Linked DNA regions of Prochlorococcus marinus str. MIT 0919. The main gene of each other region encodes a partner of the protein of the gene in region 2 in a complex. Links are inferred from orthologs where the notes say so. Each region holds a gene or a part of one and is shown on either strand. Other genes may lie near its edges.

Region 1 (9,605 bases), 530 kb from region 2 along the record:
AGGTACTGCAATATTTACTTTTCTTGGAGGTCTTCATCCTCAAAGTGAATCTTTATGGCTGACCGATATTGCTCATCATCATTTAGCAATTGGTGTTGTCTTTATCATTGCTGGTCATATGTACCGAAACACATTCGGTATTGGTCACAGTCTTAAAGAAATTACAGAAGCCCATAATACTAGTAACCCCAATGACCCACATACGGGACACTTTGGTATCAATCACAATGGGATTTTTGAGACAGTTAACAACTCTCTCCATTTCCAGCTTGGTTTAGCTCTTGCTTCTCTAGGAGCCGCATGTAGTTTAGTGGCCCAGCATATGGGTGCACTTCCCTCTTACGCATTTATTGCTAGGGACTACACAACTCAGTCAGCTCTTTATACCCATCATCAATACATAGCTATGTTTTTGATGGTTGGGGCTTTCTCCCATGGAGCAATTTTCTTTGTTCGTGACTACGATCCAGAGCTTAACAAGGACAATGTTCTTGCAAGAGTACTGGAGACTAAGGAGGCATTGATTAGTCATTTAAGCTGGGTAACTATGCTTCTTGGCTTCCATACCCTTGGCCTTTATGTTCACAACGATGTAGTAGTTGCTTTTGGTAATCCTGAGAAACAAATCCTTATTGAACCTGTTTTTGCTCAAGCAATTCAGGCATTTAGTGGAAAAGTGATGTATGGCATTGATGCATTACTAGCCAATGCCAATAGTTCAGCCACCTTGGCCGCGAATAGCATGCCAGGTAATCACTATTGGATGGATCTTATTAACAGGCAAGACGCTTTAACTAATTTCCTTCCCATAGGTCCAGCTGATTTCCTAGTACACCACGCAATCGCTTTAGGACTTCATACAACAGCATTGATCCTTATTAAAGGTGCTTTAGATGCAAGGGGTACAAAGTTAATACCAGATAAAAAAGACTTTGGTTACGCTTTCCCATGTGATGGTCCTGGTAGAGGAGGTACATGTGATAGCTCAGCTTGGGACGCAACATACCTTGCAATGTTCTGGGCACTCAATACCATCGCTTGGGTAACCTTCTATTGGCATTGGAAACATCTTGCTATATGGCAAGGGAATGTTGCTCAATTCAATGAATCTGGAACTTACTTAATGGGATGGTTTAGGGATTATTTGTGGCTAAATAGTTCACAACTAATCAATGGATACAATCCCTTTGGCGTTAATGCTTTATCTCCATGGGCTTGGATGTTCCTGTTTGGTCATTTAATTTGGGCAACAGGGTTTATGTTCCTGATTTCCTGGAGAGGATATTGGCAAGAGCTTATTGAAACACTTGTTTGGGCTCATCAAAGAACCCCTATTGCCAATCTTGTTGGCTGGAGAGACAAGCCTGTAGCTCTATCAATTGTTCAAGCTCGCTTAGTTGGACTTACGCACTTTACTGTGGGTAATTTCGTAACCTTTGGTGCATTCGTAATTGCATCAACTTCAGGAAAGTTTGGCTAATAAGCAAACTTAATCAACTAAAAAGAGAGGAAAAGAAAGCCGCCAGATTAATAACTCTGGCGGCTTTTTTTTATTTCTTGAAAGTCCACTTACTTAATTCATCCGCAAAAGCAGGTAATAAATAAGTATCTTTTGCAAGTGCTTTCCCCTCACAAAAAACAACTAATAACATGGGTAAGCCTTTTGGAGTGATAAACCATGCAGCATCATGTCTCGCTTCACTCATTAATCCTGCTTTACTCCATAATTTAGTGCCCTGTGGTAATCCTTCTCCTAAAAAACCATCTATCTGATTCTCAGGATCTGCTTTTCTCTTCACTAGATCTAAAGATCTTGAAAGAAGTTCTCTTAACTTTTTACTAGCTTTAATTGTTAATAGTTCATTAGTCATTATGGCTTCTAAGATTTTCCCTGTTGCGATGGCACTCATAGCATTTCGATTTTCGTTATATTTCCCGTAAAAATCTTTATCACGCCCATATGGTCCATCTGACCATGTTTTCTGAGAGCAATTTAATGATGCCAATTCTTTTAAGTTAAGACTCTTCAGCCAATTATTTACTAGGTTTCTTTGTGATTGCCAAGATTGCCATGCTGAACCTGTTAAAGAGGCTCCACTAGATGTTCCAGTGAGCAAATCTAAAACATAGCTCGTGGCATCATTGCTTGAGAACTTAATCATGTCTGATTGAGCTCTTCTCAACTCATTAGAATCGACAAGCATATCTTGCTGCAACCATACTTCTATGGCACATGCATAAATTAACTTGACTACACTCGCTGGGTAGATAAGTTTTTTATGCATCCAAGCAGCACCTTGGCCGCTGCAAGGTTTAGGGTTTTGACTTTCATAGCTAACCCAAACCAAAGAAATGCTTTTATGGAGGTTAGGCCTTCCTTCCTTAGCAAATCGTTGAAGAAGCTGTCCCAGGAAAGCATTCATCTCTGGATTGGCCCTATAGAACTCCATAGTGCCCCAATAATTCAATGTTTCTCTTAAGAAAGCCTATTACAATAAAGTCAATGACTCCTAATAGCCTCTGGGAGCTAAAAGTTGATGTTAATGGGTATAAAAATAAAGATTTCACAAACAAAGAACTTGTTACTCAGGCGTGTAAAGGTAGAAGTTTCGAAGTAATTGAGAATAAATATGGAAGCACAAATTCAGGAAGAGTGAAAGTTCGATTGCTAGAAGATGGTTATATATGTTGGCTAAATATAAAAGATATTGAAAGTAATTTAAAATCAAAACAAACTTGGAAGCCTTCTTTAATTTCAAAGGCAGAAATACAATCTCAATTGCCTAAAATACTAAAATGGATAGAGAGAGCATCTCACAATAAGAACAAATATCTTTGGGGAGGCACTTTAGGACCTGATTTTGACTGTTCAGGATTAATTCAAACAGCTTTCGCACTAAAAGGTATTTGGTTACCTCGTGACTCATATCAACAAGAACAATTTTGTGAAAAGATTAACTTTAAGCCAAACGACTATGAAGAAGTCATGCCTGGAGATTTGTTATTTTTTGGCAGCAAAGCAAAATGCACACATGTTGGGATATATAAAGCGAAAGGACTGTATTGGCATAGCTCAGGTCCAATTAACGGGCGTAACGGTATTGGTATAGATCAATTGCAACCTACCAATGAAAATCCTATTTCATCTTTTTACCAATCAAAATTACGTAGCATAGGAAGAGTGGTATGTTGCCATGATGGCAGAACATTGCCATAGTTTTTACTCAATTAAAATTTAAATCCTCTCAAGATTTCATTAAATGTCTTCAAGTATAAAAATATCAGTAGTCATCCCAATCTACAATGAAGAGGAAAGTCTTCCTCAATTGGTTAAGGAAGTTCTAGAGGCAATGCGTCCTAATTATGATGAATTCGAAATAGTTTTAGTAAATGATGGTTCTACAGATAAAAGTGCTGAAGTTCTAAGGAAGCTTAGCAAAGACACCCCTGAAATTATTTGTGTTTTGCTTAGAAAAAATTATGGTCAAACTGCAGCTATGGCAGCTGGTTTTAACATATCTTCTGGTGGTGTAATTGTTAGTCTTGACGGCGACTTGCAAAATGACCCTTTAGATATACCTCTCCTGGTTAACAAATTAAATGAAGGTTATGACTTAGTGAGTGGGTGGAGGTATCAACGAAAAGATGCAGAAATAAGGCGTAAGCTTCCATCTAGAATAGCGAATCGATTAATTGGGAAAGTGACAGGAATTCGATTGAATGATTATGGTTGTTCATTAAAAGCTTATAAACGTGAAGTTCTATCAGATGTAAGGCTTTATGGGGAGTTGCATAGATTTCTACCAGTGCTAGCAAATATTGAAGGAGCAAGGATTACTGAGATAAAAGTAAATCATAGATCAAGGCAATATGGGGAAAGTAAATATGGAATTGATAGAACTTTTCGAGTAATGATGGACTTGCTTACTGTATGGTTTATGAATAGATTCCTTACAAGGCCAATGTATGTCTTTGGCTTTGGTGGAATTATTGCAATTTTCGGAAGCCTAATTACAAGTTTTTATTTATTAATTATCAAATTATTCGGAGAAGATATTGGAAGTCGGCCACTTTTAACTTTTGCATTAATCCTTGGGATTGCAGGTGTTCAATTATTTTGCTTTGGATTACTAGGAGAATTATTAATTCGGACATACCATGAAAGCCAAGGGAGGCCTATTTACCGCATTAGAGAAACATTTAGAGGTAAACGAGATACTTTATGAGCTTTTAGAGTCTTAGAAGCATTGCGAAATTTTGTCATACCTTCAGCAGCAGAAATTACTACCAAGCTATCCGAATCTTTTAAGCCGCGCCTCAGTATTGGGAGTACGGAAGCATGTCCCCATTGCTTTGCAATTTGCACTGCATACAATCTCTCTGATGGCCCTAGTGAGATCAAACGGAAAAGGTTTTTCTTCAAAAGCAAACGTTCTTTTGCAGTTCTTGGAGCCGTCCAGTCTTCTAAAAAACAATCAGTTGAGGAAAGTTCTTCGGTTTTAAATTTTTCTTTGACTATGACACGCTCATTTGTTTCAAGAGGAAGTACTTCATCGAAAACACTTCTGAAAAGTATTTTAGGCTTTTTCCCAAGTCCCCATAAGGTCAAACCAACGATGAGAGCTGCGGTTACTGCAAAAAACTGATTCATATATCAATGAAAGTGGGTTATAAAAAAATTCAATTGGATTGAACTTTTATGTCACCAATGGATCTATTAGATGTTCACTCTATACAGTATCTATGGATCTATTGGCATATACGATGTCTAGCGAGTTTGCTGCCACCTGGCTACCTGCAGTTTTTGTGCCTCTTATAGGCCTAGTAACACCTGCAGTATTTATTGTCCTAATTGGTCGCTACATAACAGCAGCCGACTAAGTCGCCTTGCTTTCCTTTTAAGTCAACCCAAGCTCTTTATTAGCCAATGACTGAATTTCAAGACCCTTTCTTAAAGTCAGGACAACCTGTCAAATTTGACAAGAAGTATGTTGACAACAGTGTTCGTCCTGGGGACATAGGTATAGCCGATCAATGGGCCGTAAAACCAGTTTCAGACCCATTTGTAGGCAACTTAGAAACTCCTGTAAACACAGGATATTTCACAAAAGCTTTTATCAACAATTTGCCTTTTTATAGGTCTGGAATTTCACCAAATTTTAGAGGCCTAGAAGTAGGTGCAGCATTTGGATATTTGCTTTACGGGCCTTTTGCAATGACAGGTCCTCTTCGCAATTCCGATTTTGCTCTAACAGCAGGTTTACTAGCAACTGTAGGTGCTGTGCATATCCTTACTGCACTATTTGTGTTGTATACAGCTCCTGGGAAGGCACCTAATGTGCAGCCAGCTGATTGCACTGTTGAGAACCCACCGACAGACCTTTTCACAAGAGCAGGTTGGGCAGACTTTACAAGTGGTTTCTGGCTTGGAGGGTGTGGAGGTGCTGTTTTTGCTTGGTTACTTTGTGGAACGCTTCACCTAGATACAATCATGCCAATAGTAAAAGGAGTTTGGGCAGCTGGCTGATCGCTCAAAAACCAATAATCATTTCCTGGAGTGAGTCGAAGACTTTCTCCAGGATTTTTTTTAGAGGTCTTAATCAAATATCCTGTAAAACAATACGATTATTCTCCTGGGAGCCATAGAGAATACATTTTTTGCAGATAAATAATGCTCTAAAGGCACTGACTATATGTTACTAGTCTTATTTAATATCTTTTGAATCTATAAAATTCAACTCCTTGAATCATTGATTCCCATTGATGGAAAATCTTATTTGATTTAACTTTTTCTGCTCTGATAATACGGAGAGGGAGGGATTCGAACCCTCGACAGAAGTTGCCTCCTGTAACTCCTTAGCAGGGAGCCGCTTTCAACCACTCAGCCACCTCTCCAGGTGTATGAATACCTTATCAAGGCAGGATGGGATCTTAAACTCTCAATGCTCTTTTGTAGATTTTTCAGACTATTACTCTAGGCAATCTATACTTAAAACTACAGAGAATTTCCCACGGGATAGAGCCACTTAACTTACTCCAGGCATAAGGACTCAAGGATTTTGTATTGTCCTTCCCAAGCAATGTAACTACATTCCCTACTTGAATTTCTGTGTTACCAGTAATATCTATCACTAGCTGATCCATTGTAATAGCTCCAACCTGAGGGAAAAGTTGACCATTAATCAAAACAGATATCTTACCTGACAAAGCTCTTCCTACCCCATCTGCATAACCAATACCCACAACTGCAAGACGACTATGATGCTTAGTCACAAAAGAATGGCCATAACTAACCCCAGTACCTGGGGGTACTTCTCTAATAAAAGTTATTTTGGCCTTAACGGCCAAAGCTGGCTCCAAAGCGCATTCATTAGGTAAATCTTCGATAGGACTATATCCATATAAAGCTATTCCAACTCTGACCATGTCATAGTGCAAGTCAAAATCCCTTAAGGTTCCTGCTGAGTTTGCCAAATGCACAATTATAGATTTCCTATGCACAGGCAAAATCTTTAAAAGCTGCTCAAATTTATCTTTCTGTTCGCAGGTAACTGTTTTCCCTTCTCCCTTAAAATCTCCATCAGCCAAAGCCAGGTGACTATAAACACCTTTGAGACATAAAAAGTCAGATTTTTCGATCCTTGTCAGCAAAGATAAGGCTTCATGTAATTCACAACCTAGTCTTGCCATTCCCGTATCGACTTTGAGATGGACTGAAAGTTTTTTATCGTTTTTCTCTGCTAATGCCTCAGAAAGCTCTACTTCTTTAGGGCCATTAATAGTGGGCATTAATTCCCATTTAATACATGCATCAAAATCTCTTGATTCTGTCAAATTACCAAGTAAAAGTATTGGGCAAGTTATGCCTACTTTCCTTAAATCAATGCCTTCTTGCAAAGTAGCAACCCCCAAATATTTAGCACCGCCTTTTAACGCAGCTTTTGCAACTGTTTCAGCCCCATGACCATATCCATCGGCCTTAACAACAGCCATCAGCAAACAATCTTTAGGAAGACGTTTCTTAATAGTGATTGCATTGGCAACAATCGCATCAGGCTTAATTTCAAGCCAAGCTCTCTGGCGAGGGTCAACCTTATCCAATAACATAGTTTTTGTAATCAAAAAAATGACGCATCTATGTTTATGCCCTTAGGATGCCGTTTAATTAGGGAGCTTGCATGGCTCAGGTTCTCGTTCTAAATGCATCATATGAGCCTTTAAATATCACGACATGGCGTCGTGCAACAGTATTGATGCTGAAAGGCAAAGCAGAAACCTTAGAAGAAGATTCCAGCACATTTATAAGACGTGATACAAAATTACCTACTGTTATTAGGCTGAGATACTTCATAAAAGTTCCTTACCGAGAATTAGCTCTGACAAGAAAAAATCTCCTCCAACGTGACAACAACTGCTGCCAATACTGTGGTTACACTGGAGACAAACTGTCAATCGACCATATAATCCCTAGAAGCAGAGGGGGGGATGATAGTTGGGAAAATGTTACGACAGCATGTTTGACATGCAATGTTTCTAAAGGGAATCGAACACCTCAAGAAGCAAAAATGCCTTTACGAAGCAAGCCTTATAAACCACTCAGCACGCTTAACTTTGAAGCTAGCAAACAAATTAATTCAGGTCGCCACAAAGAGTGGAGTAAGTATGTCATAGGCTGGGCTGCATAAGTCCAGCATTATTCTTCAGATTGCTCTCCCAATTCTTGCATTTTTAAACGTTGCTCTTCTGCAATGCAAGAACCTATCAAGCCATCTAATTCCCCTTCTAAAACAGTTTCTAAAGGAAAGTTACTCCCTAATCTATGGTCTGTTGTCCGGTTGTCTTTGTAATTGTAGGTTCGTATTTTTTCACTTCTATCTCCAGTTCCTACCTGAGCAAGTCTTGCTGATCTCTCCTTCGCATTTGCTTCAGCAACTTGCATCTCTAAAAGCTTCGCTCTCAATATCTCCAAGGCTCTTTCTCTATTTTGCAATTGCGATCTTTCCTGGGTACAAAAAACTCTAATCCCAGTAGGTTTATGCAACAAATCCACAGCTGTCTCAACTTTATTAACATTCTGACCACCCGCCCCACCAGAACGAGCAGTACTAATTTCTAGATCTGTTGGATCAAGCTGAACTTCAACAGGGTCTGCTTCTGGCATAACTGCAACTGTTGCCGTGGACGTATGGACTCTGCCTTGTGATTCTGTAGCAGGAACTCTCTGCACCCTATGTACCCCTGCTTCAAATTTAAGTTGACTAAAAACTGAATCTCCTTTGACAGAAATGATCAACTCTCTAAAGCCTCCTAAATCAGCTTCAGTTGAACTGATTGGTTTTACTGTCCACCCAACTTTTTGTCCATACCTTTCATACATTCTGGCCAAGTCACCTGCCCAAATACAAGCTTCATCCCCACCAGCACCAGCTCGAATCTCTAGCATTACACTCCTTTCATCACGAGGGTCTTTAGGTAAAAGAGCAACCGTTAAACTATTAATTAAATCAATCTTCAAAGCTTCCAGGAGCTTGATTTCCTCTTGAGCTAAATCCTCAAGTTCTTTATCAGACTTACTTTCTTTTAAAACTTGCTTGGCTTCTGAAGATTGCTCTTCAACCATTAAAAGCTTTTCATAATCTAAAACTAAAGGTTCTAATCTAGCTCTCTCCCTAGCAATAGTTTCAAGTCTTTTTGGATCTGAAGCAACATCTGGGTCAGCTAATTGCAGTTCAAGGTTTTGAAAACTTGTTCTAGCTGTTTCTAGTCTTGACTTCAGGGTTGAAGTGTCCATTCCACATCAACTCCTTATAGGTTGAAAAAATGAATTAAGATTCTTTTTCTGAGGAAGCATCTTTAGATTCTGCTTCTTTCTTGGATGATTTGGGAGAAGAATCATTATCTGGATTTGCCATACCATACTTACGCATAAAGCGATCTACTCTTCCTTCAGTGTCCAAAATCTTTTGGGTGCCAGTAAAAAATGGATGATTTCCGCTCCAAACATCAACATGTATTTCTGGTTGGGTTGAACCAGTTGTCATAACAACTTCTCCATTGCAAATCACTTTTGCCTCTGGGTACCAAGTTGGATGGATATTTTCTTTAGGCATTGTAAAAACAGGAATCAAAAATAATGTTTAGAAATTAGGTGAAAACCTCACATGTTCTATCGTTTAGAGAACTGAGGTGCTTTTCGAGCTTTTTTCAATCCATACTTTCTTCTCTCTTTTGCACGAGGGTCTCTACTCAAGTGACCCTCGGTTTTTAATGGCTTGCGATTATCAACTGAAAGCTCACATAAAGCCCTTGCTGCACCTTGCTTAATAGCATCAGACTGGCCAGTAAGTCCTCCTCCATAAACATTTACCAAAACATCATAAGAATCAACCAAACCTAATGTTTGGAGAGGAGCTTTAACAGCAGCCAGGTAAGAAGGATTAAAGTTCAAATAATGATCACCAGGTCTTCCATTGATTGTAATTTTTCCATTACCTGGAACCAGTCTTACTCTCGCAACAGAAGTCTTTCTACGACCTGTGCCCCAGTACACAACGGTATTTCTTTGAGAGCTAGTATTCATTTCAATAATGAGTTGGATTTAATGG
Region 2 (9,604 bases):
GATATACTGAAGCAAAACGGATATAGGCAACCTCGTTAATACCTTTGAGTTGGCCTAAAATCATTTCACCCAAATCCTCACTCCGAACTTCTTTCATATTCCTTTGTTGAAGTTGTAACTCGATTTCATCTACGATTGTTTCTACTTTTTGATTATCAATAGTAGTCTTTTCGCAAGCTCTTACTAGGCCATTTAATAATTTACTTCTGCTAAAAGTCTCTTTAGAACCACTTCGCTTTATTACTGTTATAGGAACTGTTTCCACTCTTTCATAAGTTGTGAAACGGAAATCGCAGTTGAGGCACTCTCTTCGTCTTCTGACGCTTTTACCTGTATCGGCAGCACGTGACTCTAGAACACGACTATCTGTGTTTTGGCAAGAGGGGCATTGCATAGTGCCCTTGTAGTTAAAGTGTATTTGATATTACTTTATACAATGAATTGGTATATGAGAAGACTTTGGTTCATTTAATTTATATACATTTCACAAATTCTTAGGAAATTCATCAAAGAAAAAAGAATTATTTTTACTTGTCATTTCTAAAAAGATAAAAAAAACCCTGCTTTGTAGCAGGGTTTTTTTGGCGTTTATTTTTTATCGAACTTCGGTGGATCGCGAAAAGCGACAGCGAAGAACAATGTTACGACTGCCAAAGTCAGTATGAGGGTGTAAGAAAAGGCTTCCATAGGGATTAAATAGAGGCTAAGGATTCCTTGAAATTAAGCACGCCCTGGGACGCGTCGGGTTGATTCGTCTCCAAGTTTTTTGAAGAGACCAAATTCAACTTGATCGCCAAGGTCAGGATCAATACCAGCGAAGGTGTCTCTGTAAAGAGTCCTTGCTGCATGCCACCAGTGGCCAAATAAGTAGAGCAATCCGAAGCAAGCATGAGCATATGTGAACCATGCTCTTGGAGAGCTTCTGAAAACACCGTCTGATTTGTAGCGGTCTCTGTCAAACTTAAAGGATTCGCCAAGTTGAGCTTTGCGTGCAAGACGCTTAACAACTACTGGATCAGTAAATGTCTGTCCATTTAGCTCCCCTCCATAAATTGTTGCAGTGATTCCAGTTTGCTCGAAAGAGTACTTGGCTTCTGCTCTACGGAAAGGTATGTCAGCTCTGACATTGCCATCTTTATCTTCAAGAATTACAGGGAAGTTCTCAAAGAAGTTTGGAATTCTTCTGACTTCAAGTTCATTGCCTTCTTTATCTGAGAAAGAAACGTGACCTTGCCAGCCAGTAGGAACTCCATCTCCATTGACTAATGCACCTACTCTGAATAATCCACCTTTAGCTGGACTATTTCCTACATAATCATAGAAAGCAAGTTGTTCAGGAATTGATGAAAATGCCTCTGCTTTTGAAGCACCATCATTAATTGCTGTTTGCACTCTTCTGTTTATTTCTGTCTTGAAGTAACCAGAATCCCATTGGTATCTAGTAGGACCAAATAATTCAATAGGAGTTGTGGCTGATCCATACCACATAGTTCCAGAAACTACGAATGATACGAAAAGAACCGCAGCAAGCGCACTAGCAAGTACACCTTCTAGGCTTCCCATCCTTAAGTTTCTATAGAGTCTTTCTCCTGGACGGTTGGTGATATGGAAAATGCCACCAATAATTCCTAAGAGACCAGCTCCAACATGGTTGGCAACTATGCCCCCTGCGCTAAAGGGGTTAAACCCTTCTGCACCCCATACGGGAGCAACAGGTTCAATATGACCAGATAGGCCATAGGAGTCAGAGACCCACATGCCAACTGTGGATAGATGGAATGCACCAAAACCAAAACAGGTAAGACCTGCTAGTAGAAGGTGAATGCCGAAAATTCTTGGAAGGTCAAGAGCTGGTTCACCAGTTCTTGAATCTTCCCAAAGTTCAAGGTCCCAATAAGTCCAGTGCCAGACGGCAGCAAGCATTAAAAGACCACTGAAAACAATATGTGCTGCAGCAACACCTTCGAAGCTCCAGAATCCTGGGTCCACTCCAGTTGCTCCAGTGATGTCCCATCCTTGCCAGCTACCAGTAATACCTAGGCGGGCCATGAACGGCATGACGTACATGCCTTGGCGCCACATAGGGTTGAGGACCGCATCGGAAGGGTCAAATATGGCCAATTCATATAGGGCCATGGAGCCGGCCCAGCCGGCTAGCAAAGCTGTATGCATGAGGTGCACGGCCAGAAGACGACCGGGGTCGTTGATTACGACTGTGTGCACCCGATACCAGGGCAATCCCATGGGTAAGGTTCAAAAAAGGAAGCTGCTTAATGCAGCTAGACCCGATGATCGTAATTGGTCTGAAGGCAATCAAGGTCAAGGTTGCACGTAGCTGCAACGACTGTTGATATTCCAAAAAATATGTGAGCCCCCTTTTGGCAGGGTAAAACCTAGTTAAATGTTCTTTTTATCTAGGTTTTTAGCCACGTTTGCGACCTTCTCATGTCTAAATTGATATTGGACTTTGTTCTTTTGTTAACCATGCCAATCGTTCGTTTTATTCGAGAAGGTAGGGATATTTCTTGCCGACCTGGAGAAAATCTAAGAGAATTGGCCCTTCGAGAGGGACTAGAGCTCTATGGTTTAAAAGGAACTCTCGGCAATTGTGGCGGATGTGGGCAATGTATTACCTGCTTTATATCTGTAGAGGGTGGAAAATCAGATTCTTTATCACCTTTGACTGAGGTTGAGAAAATAAAATTACGGAATAGACCATCAAATTGGAGACTGGCCTGCCAGTGCATTGTCAAATCTTCGTTGGCCATACTTACTAAGCCTCAGGCACCTCCCTCAAATTCAAAAGCTCTTATCCAACAAGCAATTGAAGAGGTTTTGCCTAAGTGATCCTTCAGCCTTACATGTGAAAAATTTGATGAGGTTTCATTTTTTCTCGTTACAACATCTAATGCTGCAAAGATTTCTTCTCTTTAGTTAGTGGTTATCCCTATATAGTTCGTTTAATTGATTCGCAGTCCTCGTAGCTCTCTAGTTCATGGAAACCACCAATTTCGGTTTTATTGCCAGTCTGCTTTTCGTTGGAGTCCCAACGATTTTCCTAATAGGTCTCTTTATATCAACAAGTGATGGAGAGAAGTCAAGCTTTTTCTCAGATTCCGGCAAAGGGAAGCTAGGCCCTAAATAATTTTGCAGGCCTAGGAGTCTTAAAACTCTTGATTAATGGATTAATAGTTGCATAGGGTTGCTAGCCATCCCTTTAATACTTTTTATTTGTTATCTACAGGATTTCAAAAGCCCTTTTAATCTAATTAGATTTAGACACTTTTAAGGCCAGAGCAATGACATGGGTTTAGTAGGCTTAAATGCAAAGCCTTGGAAACTTTCGAAAAAAGTTTTGCCTCAGCACACCGATCATGCAGGTGTTATGTGGCATGGCTCTTATTTGAATTGGCTTGAAGAAGCTCGAATTAAGGCTTTAGCTCAGACTGGATTGTCTTATTCAGATCTTTCTAAGGAAGGATTTGAATTGCCAGTTATTGAGCTTAAGATTAAATATATCTCCTCATTACATCATGGAGATGAAGTAATAATGGAAAGTTCAGTTTTAGGCAAAACAGGACTTCGAGTTCCATGGGAAACAAATTTTTTGAAAAATGGAAATATTATTTCTGCTAAGGCTTATGTGGAATTAGTTATTACAAGACTAGATAAGAAAGGAACTCGCTTGGTAAGGAAATATCCTTCTTTTCTTTCTGCAGCAATAAGAAAACTTCAAGAAGGGCCTTCTCAATAGCTTTGATTGAAATTAGTTATGTTGTTTTCATCAAAAGAAATCTTGGCTTGGAGAATAGACCAGTTATCTCGAGGAGGCAGGGCAGTAGATCTGGATTGGTTGCTTGATATAGGCGCTGGCTTAGGCTGGGATGCTCTTCAAAAGGTCAAGATATTTCAGAATGGTGACTATATTCTCGCTCAATCTTTAGAAGATCTTTCTTTGATTTGGGAAACACATTTAAAAGAACAAATACCTTTGCAGCATCTTGTTGGTAAATGTCCTTGGAGAGATTTTGAGATTCAAGTGAATTCTTCAGTATTAATTCCTCGCCAAGAGTCAGAGATATTAATTGAATTAGCTTTGCAAAAATTTCAGGATACTAGTAATGGTTGTTGGGCTGACTTGGGTACTGGATCTGGAGTATTGGCTATAGCGTTGGCTAAGGAATTGCCCAATTGGTCTGGCTATGGAGTGGATTGCAGTAATGATGCTTTGCGTTTAGCTAAAAAAAACTTAGAAAGTTTAATTAAAACCTCAAAGGTTCATTTGCTTTTAGGGAATTGGTGGGAACCACTTAGACCTATTTGGGGGAAGCTTGATTTAGTCATAGCTAATCCTCCCTATATTCCAAACTCATTATTAAAGACCCTTCATCCTTTAGTTCGAGATCATGAGCCTCATGTTGCACTTGATGGTGGTATGGATGGCATGGAATCTATTCGCGTAATTGTCGATGGGGCTATGCAAGGATTATGTTCTGGTGGATGGTTGATTTTTGAGCATCATTTTGATCAAAGTCAAAGAGCTTTAGATTATTTGCTAGAAGCTGGTTTAGTAGAAGTAGATTTTCAAAAAGATATTGAAGGGGTGCGAAGATTTGCATTTGGACGTCATCCTTGAGATATGAAATCTTAGGCAAAATGAAATCTTCTTTTTTAAGCATCCCTAAGTTAGTAGATCAGTTAAACCAAGGTTCGCCAGTGGTTTTCCCTACTGACACTATGCCCGCATTGGCAACATTGCCCAAGTTTGCTTATCAAATGTGGGAAATCAAAGGTCGTCCTAAAAGTAAGCCTTTAATTTTGATGGGATCATCTTCTGAAGACCTTTTTAATTTTGTGAATGAAGTTGCATTGAAAGATGCTCTAAGTATTGCCCAAAAATATTGGCCAGGAGCTCTAACTATGGTTTTGCCTTCATCAAGTGAGCTTGTGCATGAACTTAACCCTGGAGGAGTTTCCATAGGTATGAGAGTCCCTGACTGTGATCTCGCTAAACATTTACTTTCTCAAAGCGGACCTTTGGCAACATCAAGTGCAAATTTATCTGGTCAGGAACCATTACTTTTGTCTGAAGAAGTTGCAGCAAAATTCCCAAGATTTCCATTATTAGCTCCAACACCTTGGCCAAAACCTTCAGGGTTGGCTAGCACTGTAATAAGTTGGCAAGGGCCAGGAAATTGGCATTTAATAAGAAAAGGTGCTGTGATACCTGAAGTTATTGGCAAATAATGTTTTGGCTTGTTGGGTTGGTTTCATTAATTCAGGCTAGTTTTTATTGGCTTTTAAAGCCACTAATTTTCGCAACCACTTCTTTCTTTGAGCTGAGAAGTTTAGGCCTATTTTTTGTACTAGTGATTTTATGGCTTTTTTCTGGAACTGGAAAAAAGCTTTTGGAGTAGATGTTGGATGCCGGCTAACAGATTTGAACTGATGACCTTCGCTTTACAAAAGCGCTGCTCTACCGCTGAGCTAAGCCGGCATGATTTTAGTTTAACTTTCCAACCGTAATTATTTGCTCGTCTAGTGAGCCAATCAACTAAATGATTAAATTTTTAATAGGTTCATTTCTATATCTTTTTTAGAGGAGAACCAATTTAGTCGGATTTGTTTTCGGATGCGCTCTCAGATGATTTCTCTTTTAATTTAATTTGGCCTGAAAGGGTTCTTTTGATAGGCAGGTTTGCTACTAGTGCGGTCATCCTATCTTCTGTTTCTAAGCTAACTGCTCCTTCCTCAACATCAATTTCCACATACTTAGCTACAACACTTAAGATCTCTTCTCTCATTTGATCTAAAAGATCAGGACTTAAATCCGTTCGATCATGAGCGAGTACTAATTGAAGTCTTTCTCTTGCTTTGGCAGCACTTGCTTGCTGCCTGCCAAGTAATTTGTTGATTAAATCTCTTAAAGTCATTGATTTAGAAAATTTTTGTTTGCATCAGTCTGCGAAATTTGTCTCGAAGACTTGAACCTTCTTTTGATGGATCAATAAGTGGTATTTTTTCCCCTTGAAGTCTTCCTGCAATATTGGAATAACATCTGGCAGCGGGAGAATTGCTGCCTATTAAAGTAAGCGGCTCACCTCTGTTAGTACTAACTATTACTTGTTCGTCTTCCAGAACTAGTCCTAATAAAGGTAATGCAAGAATATCGGTCACATCTTGAATGGAAAGCATCTCTTGGCTTTCCATCATTTTTGGACGAACTCTATTCAGCACCAACTGAACAGGCTTAATACCATGGGTATTAAGTAAACCAATTACTCTGTCGGCATCTCTGACTGCTGAAACTTCTGGATTCGTTACGATAATTGCCTCCTTTGAAGCGGCAACAGCATTTTTAAAACCATCTTCGACCCCGGCCGGACAGTCAATAAGAATATATTGAAATTGCTCTTTAAGCATTCCAACTATTTTTTGCATGTCCTCTGGCTTTAGCCAATCGAGCATTCGTGGATTACCTGCTGGCAGCAGAGAAAGATTTGGCTCTTGCTTGTGCTTAACCAATGCTTGATCTAGTCGGCAGCTTTCTTCTAGTACTTCTTGGGCGGTATATACGATCCTATTTTCAAGACCAAGTAATAGGTCTAAATTTCTTAATCCAAAATCTGCATCTAAAACAGCAGTAGGGCATCCTTTACTCGCTAGAGAAATGCCCAGGTTTGCGGTGAGAGTGGTTTTACCTACTCCCCCCTTGCCTGAGCAGATAAGGATCACTCGCGTATCTGATGTCACGGACTTTTGCAAAGTTGAATAATTTTAATGGGAAACTGAGGGATAACAATATTATTTGGGCAAAGCTTCAATTCTTTTGCCTAATAGATGAGCAGTTGAACTAGTTATATTCGGGTTTAAATGGCCAATGCAAAAAAAATTAAGTTCTTGATGGTTTAATAACAATTACTCCGTCTTCGATAATGGCTTCTTCAGCAAGCCCTTGCTCAGGCTTCTCCTTAGGCCCTCTTGCAATTTTATTTGATATTCTCAGTTGAACTGGCCTTAACTGTAGAGCTGTTATTTTTGCGCGATCATTTCCATATTTACCTGCGTGAGCTATGCCAAGTAATCTCCCCCAAACCATTACATCACCCCCTGCAGAAATAACTGCTCCAGGGTTGATATCACCCAGTATTAACAAGTCTCCATCTGAATCAATATTTTCTCCCGAGCGCAAAGTCCCTTCATGGAAAACTGTATTTGGTTCTTTTTCATCAGCAATGAAAGCATTGAATTGGCGATTGCTTGGCACTTGATCTCTTTCGAGCATGAGTGAGCTTTTAAATCCTAGAGATTTTGCGCTTACAACAGTCTCTGGGAAGGAGGCGTCTATAGATAAAATTGTAATTGAATATCTTTCACAAAGACTATTTATATAAACTATATCATTGCATTTTAGCGCTAAATCATTTAATTTAATCTCTAAATAGCATTTGCTAAATTCTTGTATTTTTGAAGCTATGTAATTTTTCCAATTGTTATTGTTTTCACTCGATAAGTACATTATTTTTAGCATGACTATAATTATATGTTAATTATCTTTCCTTAAACGTATAAGTTCATGCTTTAAATCTTCTTGTATCTCTTTTGGGTGAATAAGCCAAGATGCTTGAGATGGACTAATTAGTTTCTCGACCAAAGGTGACTCTTGCTCAATAGCTTTTAGTTGATCTCCATCCCATAATCGAAGGCCACTTTTGTATTGATGATACCCATATACTTTATTATGTCTTAAACCGCAGCATATTGAAGCATCTTTCCCAATCTTTTCTGAAAGATTTATTGCTATTGAAAGAGCCTCTAATTGAGATTCGTTTTTAAGGTATTCAACATTTACGGCTTTCAATAGCTTTCTATTTAAGAAATTTCTACAAAGAGTTCCAAGATTTCCTTTAGCATCTTCACTCCATCTTAATAGGTGGTAGCCAGTTCTTATATCATCATTTTGTAGAAAATCTTCAATACTCAATTCCTGTTGATTCCATAACCAATTATGCATTACTTTGTCACACCATAAAAGCTTTGGCCCATAATTCTTTGCAGTACTAATTATTTTATTAAGCAACCAGTTGCATACTTCATTAAGTCGGTGGTTATAAATACCTCTATACATTAAATTTCGTACAATTAAATAATGTTCTACAGCTAAAAGACCTTTTGGATGTATAGCCAAGTCCCCATCTGGAGAGAGTGTTAACGCTGATAAGATTCTTTCTAGATCTAGCTGACCATACTGCGCTCCAGTACTGTAACTATCTCTCATTAGATAATCTAATCTATCGCAGTCTAGCTGGCTACTTATTAATGTACTGATTGCCTTTAAACTTATACCTTTGCCTTCTACTATATCTGCTATTTTATATGCAAGGCCCCTGCTAAAGCTATCAAGTATATTTCGTATATCCCTGTGCTCTTTTATTAATTTAGCAGTCCAATGTTCATGCTTGATATGAAACATTTCTTCGCTTGTATGGCTTAATGGGCCATGGCCAATATCGTGCAAAAGTGCTGCTCCATATAGTAAGGCTCGGAAATTTTTAAGTTTAGGGTCTAAATCAACAAGCTTATTAAACGCTCTTCGTGCTATGTGGAAAACACCTAGTGAATGGGTAAACCTACTTGATTCTGCTCCATGGAAAGTAAGAGAAGCAGGACCAAGTTGTCTAATTTTCCTTAGCCTTTGAAAAGGTGCAGAATCAATTAATTCAAGTACCATCCCTTCTTCAGGAATTGTGCTATCAAGTTTGATACTTTTGTGAAGCGGGTCGTAATAGGTTCTACTTGGCATCTACTAATTCATCGCTTGCAGGGATCATTGGTTCGTCAGGGTTTTCAACTGTCAATTTTTTCTCTTCATCTAAATTTTGACGATCTAAATTTGCCTCGATAGCAAGTTCAGCATCTATTAACCATCTGTCTTCAATACTTCCAGGATTAAGGGGCTCTGGAGCTTCTAAGTACCGGTTTGGCTCAATGCCAAGATTTTGAATATCTCTACCAGAAGGGGTTAAATAGCTCGCCACGGTTACTGCTAACCCACTGCCATCACTCAAATTTGTTAGTGTTTGAATCAGACCTTTCCCAAAGGTTCTATTCCCGAGCAATTGTGATCTGTCATTGTCCTGCAGTGCACCTGCAAGGATTTCGCTAGCACTTGCTGTGCCTCCATTTACAAGAGTTACCATTGGTCCGTCATAAATAGTTTCTGCATTTGACGGGATTGGGTCGCTAATTGAGTCTCTATTTTTTGTTTCCACTATAGGCTTATCACTTAAGAAAGCATCTGCAACTGCAAGCCCAGAACTTACCAAACCACCTGAATTATTCCGTAAATCTAAAACCAGCCCTTCGACACCTTTTTCTTGAAGCTCCTCTAAAGCTTCTTTTACTTGCTCAGGGACTCCTTCGCTGAATTGGGTAATTCTTAAGTATCCAAGAGTATGGTTTTCATTTCTTATTCTGCGTGTTCTTACAGGCCTTAAATCAACACTTCGTCTTTCAAGACTTATTTCTTTTATTTCCCCATTAGGGGATTCAAGTTCTAGAAGTACCTTAGAGCCACTTTCTCCTCTGAGTTTTGCTGCAGTAG

What was found.
Region 1: the proteins of prmC (region 2) and prfA are in contact, whole or in part, in a crystal structure (PDB 2B3T), measured with the Escherichia coli proteins. The link is inferred for Prochlorococcus marinus str. MIT 0919 from one-to-one orthologs.

The regions. Positions count from the first base shown.
Region 1 is NZ_CP114779.1:976,858-986,462, forward strand. The notes cover bases 6,743-9,514. They hold prfA (peptide chain release factor 1), read right to left. Parts: upstream 8,792-9,514; coding sequence 7,694-8,791; downstream 6,743-7,693. Other genes in these bases: alr (alanine racemase), read right to left, coding at 6,743-7,107; O5635_RS05475 (HNH endonuclease), read left to right, coding at 7,179-7,685; rpmE (50S ribosomal protein L31), read right to left, coding at 8,826-9,110; rpsI (30S ribosomal protein S9), read right to left, coding at 9,167-9,514. Also shown: photosystem I core protein PsaB, read left to right, coding at 1-1,480; O5635_RS05435 (serine hydrolase), read right to left, coding at 1,551-2,450; O5635_RS05440 (C40 family peptidase), read left to right, coding at 2,504-3,217; O5635_RS05445 (glycosyltransferase), read left to right, coding at 3,261-4,226; O5635_RS05450 (HEAT repeat domain-containing protein), read right to left, coding at 4,181-4,651; O5635_RS05455 (photosystem I reaction center subunit VIII), read left to right, coding at 4,765-4,881; O5635_RS05460 (photosystem I reaction center protein subunit XI), read left to right, coding at 4,928-5,527; more of alr, read right to left, coding at 5,962-6,742; more of rpsI, read right to left, coding at 9,515-9,580; rplM (50S ribosomal protein L13), read right to left, coding at 9,577-9,605. UniProt on the Escherichia coli protein: Peptide chain release factor 1 directs the termination of translation in response to the peptide chain termination codons UAG and UAA.
Region 2 is NZ_CP114779.1:1,512,762-1,522,365, forward strand. The notes cover bases 2,934-5,704. They hold prmC (peptide chain release factor N(5)-glutamine methyltransferase), read left to right. Parts: upstream 2,934-3,772; coding sequence 3,773-4,636; downstream 4,637-5,704. Other genes in these bases: psbM (photosystem II reaction center protein PsbM), read left to right, coding at 2,996-3,145; O5635_RS08285 (acyl-CoA thioesterase), read left to right, coding at 3,305-3,754; O5635_RS08295 (L-threonylcarbamoyladenylate synthase), read left to right, coding at 4,657-5,247; minE (cell division topological specificity factor MinE), read right to left, coding at 5,613-5,704. In the rest of the region: transcriptional regulator NrdR, read right to left, coding at 1-394; O5635_RS08265 (photosystem II reaction center protein T), read right to left, coding at 589-687; psbB (photosystem II chlorophyll-binding protein CP47), read right to left, coding at 721-2,244; O5635_RS08275 (2Fe-2S iron-sulfur cluster-binding protein), read left to right, coding at 2,485-2,847; more of minE, read right to left, coding at 5,705-5,933; septum site-determining protein MinD, read right to left, coding at 5,938-6,753; septum site-determining protein MinC, read right to left, coding at 6,893-7,519; O5635_RS08320 (HD domain-containing protein), read right to left, coding at 7,547-8,803; carboxyl-terminal processing protease CtpZ, read right to left, coding at 8,793-9,604. UniProt on the Escherichia coli protein: Methylates the class 1 translation termination release factors RF1/PrfA and RF2/PrfB on the glutamine residue of the universally conserved GGQ motif, i.e. on 'Gln-235' in RF1 and on 'Gln-252' in RF2.